Regions from separate parts of the Streptomyces sp. SP17BM10 genome, predicted to be linked through region 3. Evidence: riboswitches for the same ligand, from Rfam matches in the RefSeq annotation. Region 3 holds a riboswitch; each other region holds the start of a gene.
What was found. A riboswitch is a leader RNA that binds a small molecule or an ion and turns the genes downstream of it on or off. The one in region 3 is predicted to bind cyclic di-AMP.
Positions count from the first base shown of each region.

Region 1 (4,807 bases), on a different contig from region 3:
CCGCCGGGTCGTCGTCCGCGCCGGGCCCGGTGTGGAGGGTGACGGCCAGCCGGTAGGTGTCGCGCTCCTCCTCCATCGCCCCCTCCAGGTAGAGGGCGAGCTGGTCCGCGCAGTCCTCGCGGTCGCGCGGCTCGAACGGGAGGTACCGCGTGACCTCCGGGTCGCCGAACAGCGCGTGCAGCGCGTCCAGTTCCTCCGGGGTGTGGCGGTACTCGCGGATGGCCAGCCGGGGGCCGGTGAGACGTACGGGGACCATGGCTGCCGACCCTACCCCCGACCAGCGGTTACCGTTCGAGCTATGAACGACGAAGACCTGCGGCTCGCCCCGCGCACCAGGGCCGCCGACCTGCTCGCCTGGGCGGCGGCGGAGGGCCGCACCCCGGTGGCCGAGGCGCCGGTGCGCGCGGTGCTGGCGCTGCTGGAGCTGGGCGAGGGCAGGATGCGCGACGGCTGGCCCGAACTGACCTCGGACGCCGTGGAGCACCTGCTGTACGAGCGGCTCCACCTGTACGTCCAGCCCGCCCCCGACGACGACCCGTTCGCGTACGGCGAGGCCGTACGGCTCCTGGTCGACCACCAGCGGGCGGCGAAGCGGCTCAACGCCAAGCGGCAGGAGCGGCTGCACGCCGAGGCCGAGTGGCAGGGCGAGGTCGCGGCGGGACTGCTGCGCCGGGCCGACCTGGTGACGTGGCCCCGGCTGTACGCGGTCCTGCTGCGCGCGCACGGAGTGGACGTCGCGGACGGGGAGGCGGTGCGGGACTGGCTCGCCGGGTTCCTCGAACTGGCCGAGGAGGAGCGGCTGGACGCGTTCGGCGCACTGGCGGAGGCCGGGTGGCTGGACGAGCCGGACGAGCAGGGCTGGGGCCCCGGCCGGGTGCTCTCGGTCGGCATGGCCACGGACGGCGCGCGGCGGCTGCTGGAGCAGGGCCTGATGCGGCGCAGCTACCGCAACCTCGCCGAGCTGAACGCGCTGGGGCGGCCGATGCCGGACGAACTGGCCGGGGACTTCGGGCAGTTCGAGGACGCGGCGGTGGAGGCGGCGCTCGCGCTGTTCGGCGAGTGGACGGTGCCGGGACTGCCACGGCTGCTGGTCGAGGAGTTCCCGGAGCTCGCGCCGGAGCCGGGGTCGGCGGAGATCGAGGCGTACCTGGCCCGGTTGCCGGAAGCTCCGGAAGGATCGGAGGCGTCGGAGGTGCCGGAAGGGGACTGAACCGGGAAGGCCCCGGCCGGTGACGGTCGGGGCCTTGCTCTTCGGCGGGGGTTCAGGGGTTGAGGCCGCGCTGCTGGAGCCAGGTCTCCGGGTCGACCGGGGCGCCGCCGCCCGGGCGGACCTCCAGGTGCAGGTGCGGGCCGGTGACGTTGCCGGTGGCGCCGACCTTGCCTATCTGCTGGCCGGAGGTCACCTGGCCGCTGCCCTTGATGATCGAGGAGAGGTGGCAGTACCAGATCTCGGTGCCGTCGGGCAGCGTCTCGACGATCCGGTAGCCGTACGCACCGGACCAGCCGGCCGAGGTGATCGTGCCCTGGCCGACCGCGAACACGGCGGTGCCGGTGTCGGCGGCGAAGTCCAGGCCGGTGTGCAGGTGCGCCCAGTAGCGGGCGCTCTGGCCGTAGTGGGCGCTCAGGTTGTAGTCGCGCACCGGCAGCGTGAGGGCGGCGGCCTTGGCCTTCTCGGCGTCGTCGGCGGCCTTCTTCGCCTCGGCCTCCTTGGCGGCGGCCTTGGCCTGTGCCTCCTGCGCGGCCTGCACGCGGGCGCTCTCCTCGGCGGCGGTGCGCTGGCCGTCGGCCTGCTGCTGGATGCGGGCGGCGAGCGCGAGGCCGGGGTCGGCGGAGAGCGCGACCGGGGCCTCGTCCGGGGCCTCGACGGCGGGCGCGGCGGCCGGGGTCGCGGAGGCGAAGCCGGTGGCGCCCAGGGTGGCGGCGACGGCGGTGACGCCGAGCAGCGGGGAGGCTCCGCGGGTCTGACGCGGCATCCGGTGGCGGTTGGCCTCGGCCTCCGGGGCCGGGAACTCGTCCTCGACCGGACGGGGGTGGTCGAGGAGCTGGGTACCGGCGGCAGGGCCGGCGGGCTGTGCCGGGGTGTGCGTCGACGCCACGGAGGCGTGCTCCTTTCCTTCCTTCGCGCCTACCGGGTTAGCTGACGGGTTCGGAGCAGGAAGGTCTCCTACGGCCGGGCCGGGGCCCCGCCGATTCACCCCAAGGAACGTGGTTCCCCGGCTCCCTGACCTGCCCGGAGGCCGGCCGGCGGGATTAGGCGACGGCGCACGGTGCCGTCTGGGTACGGCGTTTCGACCGCGCTGCGTTATCAAACGTTAATCCTAGGACGCCCTGATTCCAAGCCGTCCGCCCGGGACGGCCGACAACCGGGCGGGCGGCTTGTGCCCTATGACTGATTTGCGCCTCTTGCCCACCCCTGACACCACTTAACGTGATCGGGCGTCACCGCACGGCGGCCCGAACGGGCCCATCTGAGTACCCCTACTCATGTGCGGCGGGCCCGGCCGCCGCGATCCTGGCGCCATGAACGCACCGATGCAGTCCCGCACCACGGCCGCGTACCACCTTCAGGCCGTGCTCTCCTTCGCCCTGTCGGGCACCGCCCTCGCCATCGGGATCGCCTACCTGCCGGTCGGGGCCTGGACCCGGGCCTTCCTCGGGATCGGCCTGCTCTACACCGTCACCTCGTCCTTCACGCTCGCCAAGGTCATCCGGGACAGGCAGGAGACGAACGAGATCGTCACCCGGGTGGACCAGGCCCGACTGGAGAAGCTGCTCAGCGAGCACGACCCGTTCAAGGTCGAGGGGACCTGAGGACGCGGGGCGCCCGAGCGGCGGGGGCACCCCAGGGGCGGGGCTGCCGCTCGGCGCTGCGGCCTCTTCCCATCGGAGTAGGCCGGCAGCTTGACGGCTAAGGCTATTAGCCTTAGCTTTATGGCTATCGGCAGCACCGCCGGTAGCCACCGCAGCAGCGGACCGAGGAGGCCCACCATGAACGGCACCACCACCCCGGACACCCAGTACCTCGACGTTCCCGGCGGCCGGATCGCCTTCGACGACACCCGGAAGGGCGACGGCACCCCCGTCGTCCTCCTCCCCGGGATGCTCGACAGCCGCCGCTCGTACCGGCACCTCGTCCCGCTGCTCACCGCCGCCGGCCGCCGCGTCATCACCATGGACCTGCGCGGCTTCGGCGAGTCCTCGATCGTCTGGGACGACTACGCGCCGGGCGCCATCGCCGCCGACGTCCTCGCCCTGCTCGACCACCTCGGCATCGAGCGGGCCGTCCTGGCCGGCAGCTCCTACACCGGGGCGACCGTCGTCAAGGTCGCCGGGGACGCGCCCGAACGGGTCGCCGGGATCGTCCTGATCGACGCCTTCATCGAGAACCTCCCGCAGAACGCCCTCATGCGCGGCGTCGTCCACGCCATGGGAACGGTCGTGATCAACTGGCCGGCGTTCTGGGGGTTCTACCACCGCAAGCTCGCCTACCCGGGCGCCAAGCCGGCCGACTTCGACGCGTACGTGGCCGGGCTCGTCGACGCGCTGCGCACCCCCGGCCGCAGGACCGCCACCCGCGGCCACGTCCGCGGCGACTCCTCGCCCGTCGGCTGGAGCGCCGCCGTGCGGTGCCCGGCGCTCGTCCTCATGGGCACCAAGGACCCCGACTTCCCGAAGCCGGAGGTCGTCGCCGACCGGCAGACCGCGGCGCTCGGCGCCCGGAAGGTGATGATCGACGGGTCGGGGCACTACCCGATGGCCGACAACCCGCAGGCCGTCGCCGACGCCCTGCTGCCCTTCCTCGCCGAGATCGCCTGAGCACCCTCCCCGGATCGAAACAGAGAGACCGAGAGACCGAGCCATGCCCCGAGTCGGACTGACGCCCGAGCAGGTCGTCGACCACGCCCTCGCCCTCATCGACGACCAGGGAGCGGACGGCCTCACCCTCGCCGCCGTCGCCGCCCGGGCCGGCGTCGCCACCCCCTCCCTGTACAAGCACGTCAGCGGCGGCCTCGCCGAACTCCGGCGGCTCATCGCCGTCCGCGTCACCGAGGAACTGGCCACCCGGCTCGCCGACGCCGCCGTCGGCCGCAGCGGGGACGACGCCGTCGCCGCCGTCCTCCGCGCGTACCACGCCTACGCGACGGAGTACCCGCACCGCTACAACGCCCTGCCGCAGGCGCCCCAGGCGGACGACGACCTCGACACGGCGGCGGCCCGGCTGGTGGGGGTGATCGTCGCGGTGCTGCGGGAGTACGGCCTCGCCGGCTCCGAAGCCATCCACGCCGCCCGCACCGTCCGCTCCCTGGCCCACGGCTTCGCCTCCCTCTCGATCACCGGCGCCTTCCAACTCGCCGAAGACCTCACCGTCACCCACGACCGCCTCATCACGACCCTGACGAGCGGCCTCCACACCTGGCCGAAGGCCTGAGTCGGGATCGAGAAGTCGCCGGGACCGACTTCTCGCGCGGGGCGGCGGCAGGAGCCCGCGGGGCGCGGCGGAAAGGACCGTCTTTGTCCGGCGCCCCGGGTGCGTCGGACGTCGGCAGGGGCGGGTTCCTGGGTGAGGAGAGAAGGTGGCGGGGGTCGGGAGGGCGTATGACGTTGGTGTGGGTGAGGGGGCGGTTTTGCCGGGGGTTAGTGTGGCGGGGCTGACTGGGGGGTCATGATCGGGGCCGCCCACCGTTGTTCTGGTGGAGGGCTTGGTGCGGCGCTGGTACGGGCGGCTGCTGGACGGGGACGTGCGGGCGGGGCGGGACGCGCTTGTCGTGCTGCTCGGGCTCACGGTGCTGCTCGGGCTGTTGCCGCT
Region 1 covers NZ_JAQYXB010000565.1:21,003-25,809, forward strand. The annotation lists gene PUR71_RS14970 (GNAT family N-acetyltransferase) at 1-256, opposite strand, end outside; gene PUR71_RS14975 (hypothetical protein) at 299-1,210, shown strand; gene PUR71_RS14980 (M23 family metallopeptidase) at 1,263-2,096, opposite strand; cyclic di-AMP (ydaO/yuaA leader) riboswitch at 2,109-2,267, opposite strand; gene PUR71_RS14985 (YiaA/YiaB family inner membrane protein) at 2,521-2,811, shown strand; gene PUR71_RS14990 (alpha/beta fold hydrolase) at 2,989-3,816, shown strand; gene PUR71_RS14995 (TetR/AcrR family transcriptional regulator) at 3,860-4,429, shown strand; gene PUR71_RS15000 (PP2C family protein-serine/threonine phosphatase) at 4,692-4,807, shown strand, end outside.
Region 1: it holds a riboswitch for cyclic di-AMP, as region 3 does, so the genes downstream of both, PUR71_RS14980 (M23 family metallopeptidase) here and PUR71_RS19900 (NlpC/P60 family protein) in region 3, are expected to answer to the same signal.

Region 2 (4,807 bases), on a different contig from region 3:
CCCGCTGGGCGGCGGCAAGGTCGTCTGGGCGCTGTTCGAGGCCGAAGCCCAGGCCGCGACCCCCGAATTCGGTGGCCGGCACCGGCGCTCCGCCTAGCGGCGGACGGGCTCGCACCCCCGCAGCGCGGGCGCGCGTCCCCGGATCGATGGAAACCCCGGGAGCAGCGCAGCCCCGGGAAGAAGCGGCAGTTCACCCCGGCCGGGCCTGCGCCGCAGACTCCCGGTCACCCCGCAGCGCAGTGCGCGGGGCAGGAGTGCGCTGGAGGGCGCAGAAGCCCGGGAAGGTGCACACCACCGAGCGCGTGACCACGCGCTTGACCACGCGCTTGACCCAGCGGCCGATCGGGCACGCAACCGAGCGCGCGACGAACCGCGCGGACGATCGCGGGGCCGAGCCCGCGAAGAAGAAAAAGGCCGTCGTGGTGTCAGCACCCACGACGACCCCCGATGGCTCCGAGTTCGGAGCGGTGGCCGGACCGACGGACGTCCGGTGAAGCGGCCGGACGACCGGACGAACGGCCCGGTGAACAGCCGGTCAGGCGGACAGGTGGTCGAACTCCCCGTCCTTGGCCCCCAGCAGCAGCGCGGCGATCTCGGCCCGCGTGTAGATGAGCGCCGGACCGTCCGGGAAGCGCGAGTTGCGCATCGCCACGTCGCCCCCCGGCAGCGCGGCGAACTCGACGCAGTTGCCCTGGGAGTTGCTGTGCAGGCTCTTCTGCCAGACCACTCCCTCCAACTCGGTGGCGGCCATCCCGTTGTAGGGAGCGTACGAGCCGCCCAGGTCCTGCGATTCGTGCGAGTCGTGCATAGAAGTCTCCCGAAGAGCCCCGGAGTTGCGGTCCAGCGCGGCGCTCCCGGCACCCGCCGAACGAACGGGCCGGCCCCGTACCAGCCCGGCACAACGCCTCACTTGACGCGATGATAGCTGCTGTGCACGTGCATCAGCACGAGACGGTGCAGGTGCACGAGGCCTTTCACCGGCCGACCTGAACTCTTCACGGACCCTTCTCGCGACGGTACGTAAACGGACATAGTCGACCGAACCGTCCACCCTCCGATAACCGGCCGTGAGCGGCCCCCCGCTGAATGTTGATCTTCGAAAGCCGGGAGTCGCGCACTCGTGACGCTCCGTCAGACAGCCCGTCGACTGTGAGACATCTCACGCGCCACGGATGCAACGTGACGCCCTGCCGACCGCGTCTCCAGGAGATACCGGTGGACGCGCGGGGGTTGGGGCAGGTATGTCCGGAATATGACCCAATGACCGCTCATCGGCCCGCGTACGCGGGACCTCCGCGCGCCGCGCACACCACGCTCGCGCGAAACCGGCACGGCAGCCGACTGCAGTCCTGACGGGCCGATGACCTACGATCTCCGCCATGAGCACCGCAGCCATCCCGGGCGCGCCACTGCCCGTTCGCACTCCAGGCTCCCGTGCGCGGGGGCGCCACCGTCGCCCCGAGCGCCCCGAGATCCCGGCCGGCTCCCCGGCCCTGGTGCTCGCCGTGCCCGCGACCGCCGGGCCCGAGTCCCGCTCGGTCGTCGAGGAACTGCTCTCGATCGTCCGCAGCGAGCAGAACGGCGTCCAGACCGCGGTGGGCTACCTCCCCGGCGAGGGCACCGAGGGCGCGGACGGCACCGAGCGCAGCATCGGCGAGCTGCTGGCGTCCGCCGCGGAGGCCGGCGTCCCGGCGCCGATCCTGGTGCCCCTGGTGCCCGGCCCGCACGACTTCCTGCCCGAACTCCACGCGCTCGCCGCCGAGTACGGCGCCCACGTCACCGACGTGCTGGGCCCGCACCCGCTGCTGGCCGAGGCCGTCCACGTGCGCCTGTCCGAGGCCGGGCTGGCCCGCGCCGACCGCGCCCGCCTGTTCGCCATCGCGACCGCCGCGGACGGCGTCGTGCTGACCACCGTGGGCGGCGAGGACGCCGCGGCCGCCGCCGGCATCACCGGCGTGCTGCTGGCCGCCCGCCTGGCCGTCCCGGTCGTCGCCGCCGCGCTCGACGTGCCCGGCTCGGTCGCCGCCGCCGTCGCGCACCTCAAGGAGACCGGCTCGCAGCGCCCCGCACTGGCCCCGCTGGTGATCGGCCCGGAGGCGGACTCCGAGCTGCTCGCCACGGCCGCCGAGGAGACCGGCTGCCCGTCCGCCGCGCCGCTCGGCGCCTACCAGACGGTCGGCCAGCTCATCGCCTCGCTGTACCTGGCCGCGCTGCCGACGCCGTCCGCGGAGGCCCTGGCGGCCGCCCAGGCCCAGGCCGAGGCCGAGGCGGCGGAGGCCGCCGCCGAGGGCTCCCGCGCGGCCCACGCGGCCACCGGGACGGCCCCCGGGGCGCCCGCGCAGGAGGTCGGCGAGTAGCCGCCGACCGCACGCACCGAAAGGGCCCGGAACGACTCCGTTCCGGGCCCTTTCGGCTTGCGGCGTAAAGGAATTAAGAACCTAATGTGCGAGATGTCCGTTCTGTGATTGTTTGCGATCGGGTGACCTTCCGTCATCCGAATCCTGAGCATCTGCCAGTTGTGCACATCCGCAGGTTTATTGCGAGAAAACGATCATTTTCGATCTTGGAAAAGGAAAGTTTTGGTGACTTTCCATAACCCGTGATGCGCATCACAGGTATTTGCAGTTCGAACTTAAGTCTGCTTAACGTGCTCCCCGTTCGTGACCACACGGACCCAGCTCATCCGCAACGCCGAGTCCTGCCGTCGGGTGCGCTGGAAGCGCGAAAACGCACCACGGCAGGAGCGGGGGACCCACAGGTAAGTCGCCCCGGACCGCTCCACGGAACGGTTCTGGGCTAGGGGTGAAGCCGCGCCACAGCGCGGCCGGGCAACTCCGGCCCGAATCCGACAGCTCACCTCGCAGGCGTGGGAGAGGACCGCGTCTTCATGCTGCCCACCAACGGCACTCGCCTGTCCAGCCGCACCCGCCGTGTGATCGCCGCCCTCGGCGTCGCGGGCGTCGGCCTCACCATCCCCTGCCTCACCTCCGGCACCGCCTCGGCCGCCTCCATCGCCACCTGGGACAAGGTCGCCCAGTGCGAGAGCAGCGGCGACTGGAGCATCAACACCGGCAACGGCTTCTACGGCGGCCTGCAGTTCACCTCCAGCACCTGGGCCGCCTTCGGCGGCACCTCGTACGCCCCGCAGGCCAACCAGGCCACCAAGGACCAGCAGATCGCCGTCGCCGAGAAGGTCCTCGCCTCGCAGGGCCCCGGCGCCTGGCCCGTGTGCTCCGTCCAGGCCGGCCTGACCGCTGGCGGCGCCCCGGCCGCGGTCGACACGTCCGCCGCCGCGAGCGCCACGAAGGCCGCCCCGGCCGCCCAGCCGTCCTCGAAGCCCGCCGTCAAGCCCGCCGCCCCGGCGCAGGACCAGGCGCAGGCCCCGGCCGCCGCCGACTCCGCCAAGGGCACCTGGGCGCAGAAGCGCCAGGACTGGGCCCAGGGCGGTGCCCGCACGGGCGCCCAGGCCGGTGCCTCGGACTACACCGTCGTGGCCGGCGACTGGCTGTCGACGATCGCCGACAAGCACAACGTCAAGGGCGGCTGGCAGCGTCTGTACGAGCTGAACCGCGGCACCCTGACCGACGGTCCGAACACCATCTACCCGGGCCAGCACCTGTCCTTCGGCGACTCCGCCCAGGCGCCGGCCGACCAGTCCGGTGACTTCAACTGGTTCGACCGCTCGCAGAAGCCGGGCCAGTCCTCCGCCGGGAACACCGTGAACGCCCAGCCGGCCGCCGCGGCCCAGACCCCGGCCGCCAAGCCGTCCTCGAAGCCCGCCACCCAGACCCCGGCCCCGGCCGTCACCGGCTCGATGGCCGCCGCGGTCGACTTCGCCAAGGCGCAGGTCGGCCAGGCGTACGTCTACGGCGGCACCGGCAACGGCGGCTGGGACTGCTCGGGCCTGACCCAGGCCGCGCTGCGCGCCGCGGGCATCTCGGTGCCGCGCGTCGCCAACGACCAGGCCGCCGCGAGCACCCACGTCTCGCTGGACAGCCTGCAGCCGGGCGACCTGCTGTTCTGGTCCAACAACGGCCAGGACTCCGGCGTCTACCACGTCGCGATCTACATCGGCGGCGGCCAGTACGTCGAGGCCGCCAACCCCAGCGCGGGCGTCCGCCTGCAGACCATCGCCAACTGGGCGCCGGACTTCGCCGGCCGCGTCTGAGGGTCCTTCCGGAACCGTCCCGCCGGGGGCGGTTGACGGATCGCGGGTAGCAGCGCGCAGCTGACAGATAACAGATAACAGCTGACAGATAACAGATTTCAACATCTGTCATCTGTCAGCTGCCACCCGCCCGCCCCCGGGGAGAGACTGGTCGCTCTCCCCGGGGCTTCGCCGTACCCGCACGCACCCGCCCCTCCGCGCACCGGAGCATTCGCATGGTCAAACCCCGGCCCAACGGGCATGCTGCTGCTCTGCACCCGAGGAGGAGTCACCCATGGCCCAGGTCACCGTCACGCTCGACGCGAACCTCGCGATCGACGCGATGATGCTTTCCGGCACCAAGAGTCCTCAGGACGCCGTCGAACTGATCCTGCGCGACTACCTGGCCCGCGGTCGCCGCACCGAGACCCGCACCGGCGACGCCGCCGACGGCCACCGCGTCACCGCCGACCGCCCGGCCGTCCAGGAGGGCTGACCCCGGCCGACCCGTTACGGCGCGCCGAAGGGCCCCGGAGAGCAACCGCCCTCCGGGGCCCTTCCCGCGGCCGTCACGGCCGTCGCCGGCCGGCCCGCCCTCAGCGCGCGCAGGCCCCTGTGGAGCCGCGCATGACCAGCTCCGGCTGGAACATGAACTCCCCG
Region 2 covers NZ_JAQYXB010000661.1:13,570-18,376, forward strand. The annotation lists gene PUR71_RS30825 (ATP-binding protein) at 1-97, shown strand, start outside; gene PUR71_RS30830 (hypothetical protein) at 285-494, shown strand; gene PUR71_RS30835 (DUF397 domain-containing protein) at 536-808, opposite strand; gene PUR71_RS30840 (sirohydrochlorin chelatase) at 1,380-2,357, shown strand; cyclic di-AMP (ydaO/yuaA leader) riboswitch at 2,719-2,880, shown strand; gene PUR71_RS30845 (transglycosylase family protein) at 2,888-4,168, shown strand; gene PUR71_RS30850 (hypothetical protein) at 4,443-4,643, shown strand; gene PUR71_RS30855 (LacI family DNA-binding transcriptional regulator) at 4,744-4,807, opposite strand, start outside.
Region 2: it holds a riboswitch for cyclic di-AMP, as region 3 does, so the genes downstream of both, PUR71_RS30845 (transglycosylase family protein) here and PUR71_RS19900 (NlpC/P60 family protein) in region 3, are expected to answer to the same signal.

Region 3 (4,807 bases):
CCGCGCGGACCTGGACCGGCAGCGGGCCGAGTCCGAGGACGTCCGGCGGGAGGCCGACTCGCTGCGCAAGAAGGTGCGTTCGCTGGAGAGCGACACCCGCCGGGCGCAGGCCGAGACGCGGCGGGTGACCGGCGAGCTGGAGGCGCTGCGCGCGCAGGCGGCGATCGAGCGCAGTGCGGCCGAGAGCGAGGCGCGGCGGCTGCGGCACCGCGTCGGCGAGCTGGAGACGGCCGCCGAGCAGGGGCGGCGCTCGGCCCGCGAGGGGCGCAGCGTGGAGGACATGCGGCTGCGACTGCTGCTGGACACCGTGCTGCAGTCGGCGCAGGGGTTGCAGCGCGAGCTGGCCCTGCCGGTGTCGCAGATCCGCCCGGCGGACCTGGTGGAGGCGGTGGTGCCGGGCTCGGCCTCGCCGCACGACGTGGCCCGGCGCGGGCTGGCGGAGGACGATCCGGCGCTGCTGGACCAGCTGCTGGCGATCCCGCAGGTGCACCTGGTGGTGGACGGCTACAACGTGACGAAGACCGGCTACCCGACGCTGCCGCTGGAGCAGCAGCGGCTGCGGCTGCTGGGCGGGCTGGCGATGCTGGCCCAGCGCACGCAGGCGGAGGTCACATGCGTGTTCGACGGGCAGGACCTGGACGTCCCGGTGATCATGGCGCCGCCGCGCGGGGTCCGGGTGCGCTTCAGCCGGACCGGCGAGACGGCGGACGAGCTGATCAGGCGCCTGGTGCGGGCCGAGCCGCAGGGCCGTCCGGTCGTGGTGGTCTCCGCGGACCGGGAGGTCGCGGAGGGCGTGCGGAAGGCCGGCGCGCGCCCGGTCGCCTCGGTTCTACTGCTGAACCGGCTGGCGCGGCCCTGATTCCATGCCGATGGTGATGACGGCTGGTCAGCGTCCGGTTTGCGGTGATGTGCGGATTCGGTGAAGCGGCGTGGGGGCCCGGAGTTCACGCCTTCGGGGGAGTGGCGTAACGCCTGGATCTTCACTAGGGTCTGGCGTCAAACCTATTTTCCGGATTTCTCACCCGAACCGGTGAGTCCATGAGTCCATGGAAGAAGGAGCCGGTCCCTTGGCCTCCCACCGCCGTCCCAAGCAGCCGAGCCGCGCGCGGGTCTCCGTGCTCACCGCCGCCGCTGCGACCGCGGTCGCGCTCTCCGCCCAGGTGGCCGCGCACGCCGCGCCGCAGCCGAACAAGACGGACGTCAAGGCGCAGATCGACGAACTGCAGCAGGAGCAGGAGCAGGCGGCCGAGAAGTACAACGGCGCCAAGGAGCGGGCCGACCAGCTGCGCAAGCAGGCCGACCAGCTCCAGGACCAGGTGGCCCGCGGCCAGGAGCAGATGACCCAGCTTCAGACCGGCCTCGCCGGCGTGGCGGGCGAGCAGTACCGCACCGGCGGCATCGACCCGTCCGTCCAGCTGATGCTCTCCTCGGACCCGTCCGGCTACCTGGACAAGGCCTCCAGCGTCCAGCAGGCCAGCGCCACCGAGACCGACGCGCTCAAGGGCCTGCTGGACCAGCAGCGCCGCCTGGACCAGGAGAAGGCCGAGGCCGCCGCGGTGCTGGCCTCCCTGGACTCCACCACCAAGGACCTGAACCAGGCCAAGGCGGACGTCAACGCCAAGCTCAAGGCCGCCCAGGACCTCCTCAACTCGCTCAGCGCCTCCGAGCGCGCCGCGCTGAAGGCCCAGCAGGCCCAGGACGACCGTGCCTCGCGCGGCACCGACCGGGTCGACCTCAGCAACCTGCCGCCGGCCAGTGGCTACGCGGCCGTGGCCGTGGCCAAGGCGATGGGCAAGCAGGGCTCGCCGTACGTGTGGGGTGCCACCGGCTCGACCACCTTCGACTGCTCGGGCCTGATGGTCTGGGCGTACGGCCAGGCCGGCGTCTCGCTCCCGCGCACCTCGCAGGAGCAGGGCCACTATGGCACCCGGGTGCCCTCGCTGGACCAGGCCCAGCCCGGTGACCTGGTGATCTACGGTCCCGACATGCACCACGTCGGGATGTACATCGGCAACGGCATGGTGGTGCACGCGCCGCACACCGGTGACGTGGTCAAGGTGATGAAGGCCGACGCGATGCCGATCAACACGATCCGCCGGGTCTGACCCTCCGACACGCCGGGGGCCGGTGCGAAGGCCCTGTGATCCGCGCCACCTCCCGAACGGGGGTGGCGCGTTCGCTTGTGCGCGTTTCCCCGGGTCCGCGTGACAAGTGATCAGCCTTGCGTACTGCTGCGATCACCTTCTGTCATCTTCACAAAAGAACTTGGATATTCTTCCGCCTTTTTTCTGACAAGGATTTGAACCGATCACGGTTCAGTTACTAGGGTCGTGCCCCGAACCACCGCACTGTCGATCGCCCAGCCAGGGTGGCGGCGGTGGTTCCCGCCGAGTTCGTGAAGCAGCGGGACGCGTCGAAGCGACCGTCCGACAGGGGAGCCCAGTGGTTGGGCGCTGTGGAGCGGAGCCGGGGAACCACGTTCCTCCGGGGTGAATCGGCGCCAGGTCGGCCGGTGGAACGGCCGTGAGGCGTCGTAGGGCATGCTTCCGGCCCGAACCCGTCAGCTCACCCGGTAGGCGGACGTAGGAAGAAGGAGTCCGCCTTCGTGGCGTCCCATCGTCGTCCCAAGCCCGCCGGTCGTGCCCGAGTCTCGTTCCTGACCGGTGTCGCCGCCGCAGCCGTCGCCCTCTCCGCGCAGTCCGGCGCCCACGCCGACCCGACGCCGACCAAGGACCAGGTCAAGGAGCAGGTCGACCAGCTCAACGAGCAGGCCGAGGTGGCGACCGAGCAGTACAACGCCGCCCAGGCCAAGCAGCAGGAGCTGCAGAAGCAGGTCTCCGGTCTGCAGGACCAGGTGGCCCGCCAGCAGGAGCAGGTGACCGACCTCCAGGGCGGCCTCGCCCAGATCGCCGGCGAGCAGTACCGCAACGGGGGCATATCCCCGACCGTCCAGCTGATGTTCTCGTCCAAGCCGGACAACTTCCTCAGCCAGGCCGACGCCCTGAACCAGGCCGGCAGCACCCAGAAGGGGCAGCTGAAGGAGCTCCAGGACCAGCAGCGCAAGCTGGACCAGGACCGCAACGAGGCCCAGGGCAAGCTCGCAGAGCTGGACGCGACCACCCAGCAGCTGAAGGCGTCCAAGGAGCAGATCCAGGCGAAGCTGAAGGCCGCCCAGGACCTCTTCAACACGCTGTCCGAGCAGGAGCGCCAGGCCATCAAGGCGGCCGAGGAGAAGGCCGCCGCCGACGCCAAGGCCAAGGCCGACGCCGCGAAGGCCCAGCAGGCCGCCGCCGACCGCGCCTCCCGCGACAGCAGCCGCACCGACCTCGGCTCGGCCCCGTCGTCCTCGCCGGTCGCCAAGCCGCCGGCGCCGGGCAGCTCGCGCGGTGCGGCCGCGCTGTCCTACGCGGCCACCAAGATCGGCAGTCCGTACGTCTGGGCCGCCACCGGCCCGAACTCCTTCGACTGCTCGGGCCTGATGGTCTGGGCGTTCGACCAGGCCGGCGTCTCGCTGCCGCGCACTTCGCAGGAGCAGGCCAACGCCGGCACCCGCCTCGGCACGGACCTCTCCCAGGCCCAGCCCGGCGACCTGCTGATCTTCTTCAGCGACGCCCACCACGTCGGCATCTACGCCGGCAACGGCCAGGTGCTGCACGCGCCCAAGCCGGGCGCGAGCGTCCGCTACGAGGCGGTCTCCAACATGCCGCTCTCGGTCATCGTGCGGGTCTGATCCCCCGCTCGGCTTCCCGCAGGCCCGGCCCTCCTCCCCGGAGGGCCGGGCCTGCGGCGTTTCCTTTCGTCGGGCGCATGTCCGATTGGAGGCCGAATATTCGGGTTGGGAGGGGTTTGGACTCGGTTGCCCGGACTCGCTAACGTCTGCCACCGGACTCCCGCTCCAGGACCGCCCGCTTGGGTGCGGCGGCGGGACCGGTCCGCAGGATTGGAGGAGCCGCCGCCATGCCCGTGCACCGCCGTTCCCAACTGCTCGCCCGTGCGCTGGTGCTGACCGCGGCCGCCGCCACCGCCCTCGGCGTCACCACGGGCGGCACTGCCCAGGCCGCCCCCGGCGCCCCGGACGCGCCCAGCCGCAAGGACGTCAAGGCGCAGGTCGAGCAGCTGTACAACGAGGCCGAACAGGCGTCGGAGAAGTACAACGCCGCGCAGGAGGCCCAGCAGCGGCTCCAGGGCGAGACCACCGTCCTCCAGGGCGAGATCGCCGTCGCCCAGGACCAGCTCAACCAGCTGCGCGGCGACCTCGCCACCGTGGCGGGTGCCGAGTACCGCTCCGGCGGCATGGCGCAGACCGTCCAGCTGATGCTCGCCACCGACCCGGAGGGCTACCTCGCCCGCGCCCGGGCCCTCGACCAGGCGACCGAACGGCAGAACGAGACGCTGCACGAGTTGGTGGCCCGTCAGCGCCGGCTCGACCAGCGCCGCGCCGAGACCGCCGCCAAGCTCTCCGAGCTGGACCAGGCCCGCCGCACGCTCGCCGACAGCAAGCAGGAGATCCAGCAGCGGCTGGCCAAGGCCCAGCGGCTGCTCAACAGCCTGGGCGTCGCCGAGCGCTCCCGGATGGTCGCGCAGGACGCCCAGGAGGCCGAGCAGCGCGCCACCCGCGGCACCGACCGGCTGGACCTCGGCACCACCCCGCCCGCCTCCGAGCGCGGGGCGGCGGCGCTCGCGGCGGCGGTGCGGATGATCGGGTCGCCGTACGTCTACGGTTCCACCGGCCCCCACGCGTTCGACTGTTCCGGTCTGATGTACTACAGCTGGCGGCAGGCCGGAGTGAGCCTGCCGCGCACCTCGC
Region 3 covers NZ_JAQYXB010000588.1:235,057-239,863, reverse strand. The annotation lists gene PUR71_RS19910 (NYN domain-containing protein) at 1-859, shown strand, start outside; gene PUR71_RS19905 (C40 family peptidase) at 1,068-2,105, shown strand; cyclic di-AMP (ydaO/yuaA leader) riboswitch at 2,442-2,595, shown strand; gene PUR71_RS19900 (NlpC/P60 family protein) at 2,606-3,730, shown strand; gene PUR71_RS19895 (C40 family peptidase) at 3,958-4,807, shown strand, end outside.